DNA from 2 places in the Bradyrhizobium sp. 14AA genome. Region 1 is predicted to be linked to the other one. Evidence: riboswitches for the same ligand, from Rfam matches in the RefSeq annotation. Region 1 holds a riboswitch; the other holds the start of a gene.
The links. A riboswitch is a leader RNA that binds a small molecule or an ion and turns the genes downstream of it on or off. The one in region 1 is predicted to bind cobalamin.

Region 1 (4,074 bases):
GGTCTCATAGGTGCGCGCGGTCGTGAGGTCGAGCGGCTGCGTCGGCAGGAGCAGGAAGATGTTGTTGGCGGAGACGTCGGCGCCGGTGGCATACTGGCTGAAGAAGGTCAGGCCGGGAACGGCCTCCCAGGTGTAGCCGATACGACCCGTTACCGGCGCCCAGTCTTTCGTGTACGGAAAACCTGCCTTCTCCAGGCCGTTCTTGTCGGTCGAATTGCGGTCGAGCCCGATGTGCTCGACGCGCAGCCCGCCGATCAGCGCAAAGCTGCGCGTCAGCTTCAGCCGGTCCTCGAACGACAGCGCCTCGCTGTCGATGCGTGCCGTCTGCTGCTGCGTCGTGAGCAGGCCGTAATAGCCGCGATCGGGATTGATCAGCGAGACGGAGTCGCCGGGGAAGTTTGCGGCGCCCGGCCTGACGAAATCGAGGTAGCTTGACGACAACGTCGTGACGAACCGGTTGTCAAAGCCGGCGATGTTCGTGTCCCAGATCAGGTCGGTGATGTTGCCGACCAGCCGCTGGCTGTGCGCCACATAGAAGCGCTCGCGATCAACAAGGTTCGTACCGGAGTTGAACGCCTCGACTTCGTTGTTGAACCACGTGCGCTCTGCACCGTAGCCATAGGCCTGGCTCTTCAGCGTCAGGTCGGGCGCGAGCTTCAGCTCGAAGCCGCCGCGCAGCCAGACCTCTTGCGCGACGTTACGATTATCGAGGACATTGTAGTTGGTGTTGAAGGTGCGATCGTCGATCGTCACCGCGCCCAGATTGGTTCCGTTGTAGTTCGAGACGTAGTTGCCGGAGACGATCCCCGTCGTCGCGTGCGAGCCGCTGAAGGCAACCGGCACCAGCGGCGCGCCCCAATAGGCCTTTCCGCGATCCTCGCGATACTCGATCGCACCCCAGACCTTGAGACTGTCGGAGATGCGATAGTTCAGCTGGCCCGACACGTCGAGCGTCCTGGTGTTGGTATCGTCGGCAAAACCGTTGAGTGAGGAGCGGCTGATGTCGAAGCGATAATCGAGGCCCTGCACATTGGTGCTGCCGCCCGAGCCGTAATGGGCGCGGAACGAGTTCAGGGAGTCGTACGAGAAGTCCGCCTCGTTACGGATTGGTCCCGTATGCGGCTGCTTGGTGACGAAATTGATCGCGCCACCGGCGGCGCCCTCGCCCGAGATCAGCGAGGCCGGGCCTTTCAAAAATTCCACGGCCTCCAGATTGGCGGTGTCGGTGATCCGCGAGGTCATGTTCTGCGGACCGATCTTGATGCCGTTGTAGAGCGTGTTGATCTGGCTGTTGGTGAAGCCGCGCATCGAGAAGCCCGCCGGCTCCCCCGGACTGTCGCCGGAGGTCACGCCGACCGCGCCTTGGGCGACCTCGGACACGGTGCGATAGCCCTGCTCGCGCATGGTCTCGGCCGAGATCACTTCGACGGTCGCCGGTATCTCCCGCACGGTCAGGCCGAGGCGCGAAGCGCTTTCGGCGACCGCATTGGTGTTGAGCGGAGTCTGCGCTTGTCCCTGCCCTGCCGCGCCCGGCACAGCAGGTTTTGGCACGGCCGTCGCGGCCGCCGGCCTGCGCGCTGCCGCACGGCGGGCGCTCTGCGTGTCGCGCCCGGCAGGCTTGGCCTGCTTGCGGGATTGGGCGGGCGACACTTCGATCGGCGGCAGGCGTTCGCGAGCCTCCTGTGCCAGCGCGGCGGGCAGATCGATAGCGGCAAAGGATGTCAGCGCGACAGAGGCAAGCAGGAAGCGGCGCGGTCGTACAATTCGGGTGGAAGACACGGTCTTGGACCTCGGTATGACGTCAGTGGCACGTCACAGCGAACCAAGGTCCCATCTTCCGGCGCTCAGCCCTCCGATGAAGCCGAATGTCTGTACTCCCCGACCGACATCTTCGCGTGTGACCACGGCTGACGGCAGGTCTCCTGGCTCGCGGGTCGTGACCGCTTCGTCGCCTTCCCGGGACCGAGGACCCAGTGGCTTCTGACGAAGGATTCACCGCTTACAGTTGCGGGGGCAGCCGCGGCATTGGGGACAACGTCCCCGCACCGCATTCCCTTTTCATCCCCTCTCGGGGAAACCGTCCTAGCCATCTAGGATTACCATCAAGACAGAGTCAATGTACCAGTAGCGGCGTTATTGCCACAGCGACCAACTTCCTTGGAGATAAGCATGGAAGGCGAGACCTTCCTCTGGCTGATACGGCATGCGCCCGTCGACGGCGTCAAAGGAACGATCCATGCGGCCGACGCACCCGCCGCTCTCGGCGATCGCGCACAGCTGGAGGCGTTGCAGTACCGCCTGCCGCGGGATGCTGCGAGGAGCTATGCCAGCCCGGCCCGGCGCACGGTCGAAACGGCTCGCGCGCTGGGGCTCCAGCCGGAATTGGTCAGCGAATTCCGCGAGCAGGATTTTGGCGACTGGACCGGTCGTCGGCATGACGAGCTCGCCGCGACCGGCGGCGAGGCCTATGCACAGTTCTGGGGCGATCCGGCGCGCGGAAGGCCGCCGGGTGGCGAAAGCTTTGAGGATCAGGTCGCACGCGTCAGGCGAGGTCTCTCGCGGATCGGACCCGGCTCCGCAGTGCTCGTGGTCCATTCCGGTACCATCCGCGCTGCGCTGTGCATCGCGCTGGGCCTCACGCCACAAGCCGCCCTGCGCTTCGTCATCGATCCGGTCTCGCTCACGCGGATCGACCGGCTCACCACCGGCTGGCGCGTCGTCTCCGTCAATCAGCGCATCAGCTAGGTCTGTCAGGCACATTGGCCTGCGCAAACGTCGCCATGCCGTTGTGGAGCGCGCAGGCCGACCGCACCAGCGACAGCGCGATGGCGGCGCCCGATCCCTCGCCGAGCCTGAGATCGAGGCTGATCAGCGGTTGCACGTTCAGCGCGCGAAGCACCAGCCGGTGCCCCTGCTCCGCCGATTGATGCGACGGCAGCAGGAACGGCTGGCACGACGGATTGAGCCGCACCGCTGCGAGCGCTGCGACCGACACGATGAAACCGTCGATCAATATGGGGATGCGGCGCTGCGCGGCGGCAATGATGGCGCCGCAGATTGCCGCGATCTCGAGCCCGCCGACGGCGCACAGGATCTTTTCAGACGAAGCGCCGACAACGCCATGACGCGCGATCGCCGCATCGATCACGCGCGCCTTGTGCGCGCGGCCGGCCGCATCGACGCCGGTACCGCTGCCCGCGATCTCCTCGGCGCTCATGCCAAGCAGGCTCGCCGCAATCGCCGCCGAAGTGGTGGTGTTGCCGATGCCCATCTCGCCGAAGATCAGGAGATCGGGGTTCGTGGCCTCGGCGCGCGCGACTGCGCGCTGGCCGGCTTCGAAAGCAAATGCCAGCTCCGCAGGCGCAAGCGCAGCGTCGACGCTGAAATCGCGGGTGCCATTGCGCGGCTTGTCGATGACGATTCCTGCCATCGCCTCCTGCGCCAGCGTGCCGGCGTCGACGACCTCAAGGCTGGAGCCCAGCTCGCGCGCGAGCACCGAGATCGCGGCGCCGCCGGAGGCGAAATTCGCCATCATCGCGATGGTCACGGCTTGCGGATAGGCCGACACGGCTTGCGCGACAATGCCGTGGTCGCCGGCGAAGATGATGATCGGCACCCGTGCGGCGCGCGGCTGCTCGGTCGCCTGCAGGCCTGCTAACTCGATCGCGAGCTGCTCGAGCCGGCCGAGCGCGCCGGTTGGCTTTGTGAGTTGTGCCTGACGCGCGATCGCCGCCTCGCGATGGGCCGCGGAGATATCGGGGCACTTCTGATAGACCCATTCGGGGAGCATGCTGCCTCGCTTACGGCCTGCGCTTGAGAATGTAGCTGTCCATGATCCAGCCATGCCGCTCGCGCGCCTCTTGCCGCAGCGCGACGATGCGCGGACCGACCTCGGTGAGCGCGCCGGACATGATGATCTGATCGGGCATGCCGAGATAGGCACCCCAATAGATATGAAACCCGGCTGGATCGAGTGACTGGAATGCGGTGCCGCCGTCGAGCATCACGACGACCGTATCGACGCCTTGTGGCCAGCCGCCTTCGCGCAGACGGCGCCCCGTCGTCACCAGGAAC
Region 2 (4,074 bases), on a different contig from region 1:
GCTCCCTTGCGCCCGAATGGATCGGCCAGGCGCACGATCTCGCAGGCGGCGACGAGGCCGGCGAGCCAGACGGCACTGGTCAGCCCGATGCGCGTCACGATGGCGGCCGTGAAGGCGCCCTCGCCGCCGAGGAACGGCGTCGCGGCGAGGAGCACGAGCTCATAGACCGCATAGGCGGCGACGAGAGCGAGCGCCAGCATCAGCGGCGTGCGGCCCTGCGGCAGCATGCGGAGGACGGTGGATGACGCGGCGGTCGCGAGAAGCGCTGCCGCGCCGATGACAAAGCCCCAGGCAATGGTGCTGCCATCGATCGGATAGTGCAGCGCGCCGAAACCGATGGTCTGGTTCACGAGCCAGGCGCCGGTCACGACGAGCAACGCCCGGCGCAGCGGCAGCATCGCAGCCGCGAGAACTGCGAAGGCCGCGAACGGCGTCGCGCAGGCGAGCGCAAAGCTCGCGAGCGCGCACGACGTCGTCAGCAGCGCAAGGCAGAACATCGGTGCAAGACGCAGCGCGACCGAGTGAAGCCGGAGCCGGTCGGCGTGAGACGGCAGGATATCGAGAGCCATAAGTGATCTCCTTGTTGTCGAATTCTAGTCCATTTGCGGGCCTGTGACAGCTCCGTCGGGGTTCAAAGCCTTGATCAGAATTTGGCGCCGGCCTTGAGCAGATAGGTTCGGCCGGGCAGCGGGTAGGCGCTGAAGCGACCGTCCGTAAAAGTGCTTGCGATGGCATAGTCGTAGTAGAGCGCGTTCAGCACATTGTTGACGCTGAGCGACCAGAAGTACCGCTCGTACTGACCGCTGAGCCTGAGATCGATCGTGCCATTGGCAGGGATCGGTTTCTGGGTTCCCGCCTGGTCGTTGTCCATCCGCCGCTCGCTCCAGAACCGCGCGGTGGCATCGAGCACCACGTAATTCTGCCAGATGTTCCAGGTGATGCCCGCACTCGCCGTGGTGCGCGACACCAGCGGCACGTCGTTGCCGGCCCAGACACCTTCGCGGAAGACAGCCCTCGTATAGGCCATGCTCGAGCGCAGCAGCAGAGCATCGTTGACGCGATAGGACAGACTGGTCTCCGAACCGTAGCGCCGGGTCGGATCGAGATTGGTGTTGTAGAACAGGATGGGATTGAAATGGATCTCGTTGGTGAGGTCCATCAGATAGAGACTGCTCTGCATCTGAAGCCCTCCCCCTCCGATGCGCAGACCACCCTCGACATCGTGCGAGGTCTGGGTCTTGAGCTGGAAGGTTTGCGGGATCGGCGCGAAGGTAAAGGGATCGAACGACGGTCCTGACGACACGCGCTCATCCACATCGGGCGTGCGAAACGCCCGCGCGGCGCGGCCGAACAGCGAGACCGTGTCATTGAGGCGATGCTCGGCACCGAGATGCAGCGCATATTGGGTCTCGTCGCTGCCGAGTGGAAGCGCACCGATATCGGTGTTGAAGGGCGCCGCCGGGTCGAAATTGTCGCGAGCGGAGAGACTGACATTCTGCACTCGCGCGCCGTAGGAGATGTCGGTCGTGGGCGCCACACCCAGCGTATGCTGGAAATAGCCCGCGACCGTCTGCTGCCGGAGGTCGTAATTGTGCCAGGGAGTAAGCCCCTGCCCGGCGCCGCGGTTTTGCTGAAAGCTCGCATCGTAATAGTCGATGCCGGTCAAGAGTTGCGACGGCATTCCGAACAGCAGGCCCTTCACGCTGAGCCGCGGCGTGATCGACCACGTCGTGAGGTCAGCATTCACATAGGTCGACGTGAAGAACGCCGGCACCGGCGTCGGGCTCGCGAAGAACGCACTCTGCTGCTTCTTGTCACGCACGCCGCCATCGACGATGAGATCGACGCCATTCACCAGGGTCTTGGTGAAGCCTGCGGTCGCGCTAAAACCCTGCTGGTTGGCGTAGTTGAACGGCGTACTGGTCCCGCGCCGGGCGGTGGCGAGCTCGTCGAGGCCAATCGAGGGGTCGACGGTGCGGCCGCCCGGCAGCCGCAGCTCCTGATTGTCGCCGGTGACGGTCAGGAAGGCGGTCAGGCCGGGCGTGGTGTAATTGAGATTGCCGACGCCGTTCTCCTGAACATGGTGATTGTTGTCGCGATAGCCGTCGGTCTTGACGGCATTGCCGTAGAACGAGGTCGACCACGGACCGGAATTGAGCGAGGTCGAGACGTTGCCGATCCCAGTGTTGAACGAGCCGAAGCCGGCCTCGATGCGCGCGGTGGCGGGCGGTCCGCCGACGCCGTTTTTGGTGACGATGTTGATCACGCCGCCGACCGCGTTGTCCCCATAAAGCACCGCACCGGAATTGCCGCGCGTGATCTCGATCCGCTCGATGGAGTTGAGCGGGATGGTGGAGAGGTCCACCTGCGCCATGTCGATATCGTTGAGGCGTCGTCCGTTGACCAGCACCAGCGTGTTGGCTGTGGCAAACGCACCAAAGCCGCGCAGGTCCACACTGGTCTTGGCGCCGATCTGGCCGCCATAGAGCGTCGTGATCTGGGCACCGGGCACTTGCGTCGCGATGATCTCGGCAAGCGTCTGCGACGGCGAATGGGCGATGTCTGCGGCCGTGATGACGGTCGTGGCGGCCCCGACAATGCCGCCGCTGCTGGTGGCAGTCTCACGGCCGGAGCCGGACGAGCCAGAGCCAGTGCCCGTCGGCGCTCCGCCTGGCGCGACATTCGGTGCCGCCCGCCGCCAGACCGTGTCGCCGTCGCCGGCAACCCTCGCGCGCGTCCGGTTCTCGTCGGACCTCGTCACTTCGATCGGCGGCAAGGGCTCGGCGGTGGCCTGCTGTGCAAAGGCGGTCGAAAGATCGAGCGGATAAAGGGAAACGGACGTGAAGAGGCCGGCGCAGAGGCGCCCGGCTGCAGAGACGAAACGGGACACAATTGTAACCTCGGCATGACGTCAGTGGCACGTCACAGCGAACGAGGTTTCATGGCGGAGCGATCGATTGCTCCGATGAAGCCAATGTCTGTACTCCCCGACCGACATCTTCGCGTGTGACCACGGCTGACGGCAGGTCTCCTGGCTCGCGGGTCGTTACCCTCCGTCGCCTTCCCAGGACCGAGATTCCCAGTGGCATAGGACGAAAGATTCACCGCTTACAGTTGCGGGGGCAGCCATGGCATTGAGAAAATCCCGCGTTGGGAAATCCCGCACCACGTTCCCTTTTGATCTCCGTGAGGAGAACCGTCGCCGATCATTTACGGGCCGCGCGGCTGCGGAGTCAATCGACCGATAGTGCCGCATGCCGGCTGTTCAGGTCCGTCCTCGCGGGCGCTGGGCCAGGGCCCAGGCAACGGTGACGTCGCGGGGCGGAACGTCGAGGCGCTTGATCGGCGTCAGCTCGCCGGAGGCGGAGACGATCGCGGTCTCCTCGCGGCGGCAGCGCGGGCACACGAAGCGGACTTCGTGCGGGGATGCCGACCAGCTCGAACGTTTCACATTGGCCGCCATCGGCCAAGCATCGCAATGCGAGCACGACACCAGAAATCGACCGGGATCGAGCATACCCATTCCATCGGACTCCGCGTCCTGCCGCCCCTTCAATGATTAACGCATGTGAATCGTTCCGGTGCCTCGGCACCGCTGACCTCCTGCCTCGGGAAGCCCGGCGGCCCTTGGCGCTCCCTTGGCGCCGGAAGGCCTCAGTGCGCGCCCTTGAGGGTGCAGGACGTGGTGCAGGTGACCGTGGTGCCGTGGTCGCACGCCTTGCAGGCGGCAACGCACTGGTTCATGTCCCGGGCATTGTACGAGCTGTAGTTCCGCATCGGGCAAACCAAGGTCGAGCCGGTGATGTCCTGCTCCTGGTTGCAGGCTGCCGTTGCGAGCGCGAGAACAAGAACTGCAAGAAGGCGCATGGGATTGCCCTATAGGGAGCGGCAAAGCGATTTCAGCGAGGTACGCTGCATCGCAACGGACCCCGGCATTCCCACTGCGAGCAATCGTGGAAGCGCGACGCCCGCATCCCCAGAGGATGCGCGCCAAACATTAAAAACGGATTGCAGCTGGCGTCAGGCCGCCGCTTTGGTCGCGATCGCCTGCCGCATGTCCACCGCCAGCTGGCG

Region 2: linked by a shared signal. The riboswitch ahead of RAD15_RS36720 (TonB-dependent receptor) and the one ahead of RAD15_RS27735 (TonB-dependent receptor) in region 1 are both predicted to bind cobalamin.

Annotation. Positions count from the first base shown of each region.
Region 1 covers NZ_JAVAYM010000017.1:190,733-194,806, reverse strand. Annotated here, with positions in the region: gene RAD15_RS27735 (TonB-dependent receptor) at 1-1,779, opposite strand, end outside; cobalamin riboswitch at 1,896-2,097, opposite strand; gene RAD15_RS27730 (histidine phosphatase family protein) at 2,170-2,745, shown strand; gene cobT (nicotinate-nucleotide--dimethylbenzimidazole phosphoribosyltransferase) at 2,738-3,790, opposite strand; gene cobF (precorrin-6A synthase (deacetylating)) at 3,801-4,074, opposite strand, start outside.
Region 2 covers NZ_JAVAYM010000028.1:112,916-116,989, forward strand. Annotated here, with positions in the region: gene RAD15_RS36715 (hypothetical protein) at 1-569, opposite strand, end outside; gene RAD15_RS36720 (TonB-dependent receptor) at 644-2,890, opposite strand; cobalamin riboswitch at 3,005-3,216, opposite strand; gene RAD15_RS36725 (hypothetical protein) at 3,266-3,523, opposite strand; gene RAD15_RS36730 (hypothetical protein) at 3,655-3,867, opposite strand; gene RAD15_RS36735 (hypothetical protein) at 4,021-4,074, opposite strand, start outside.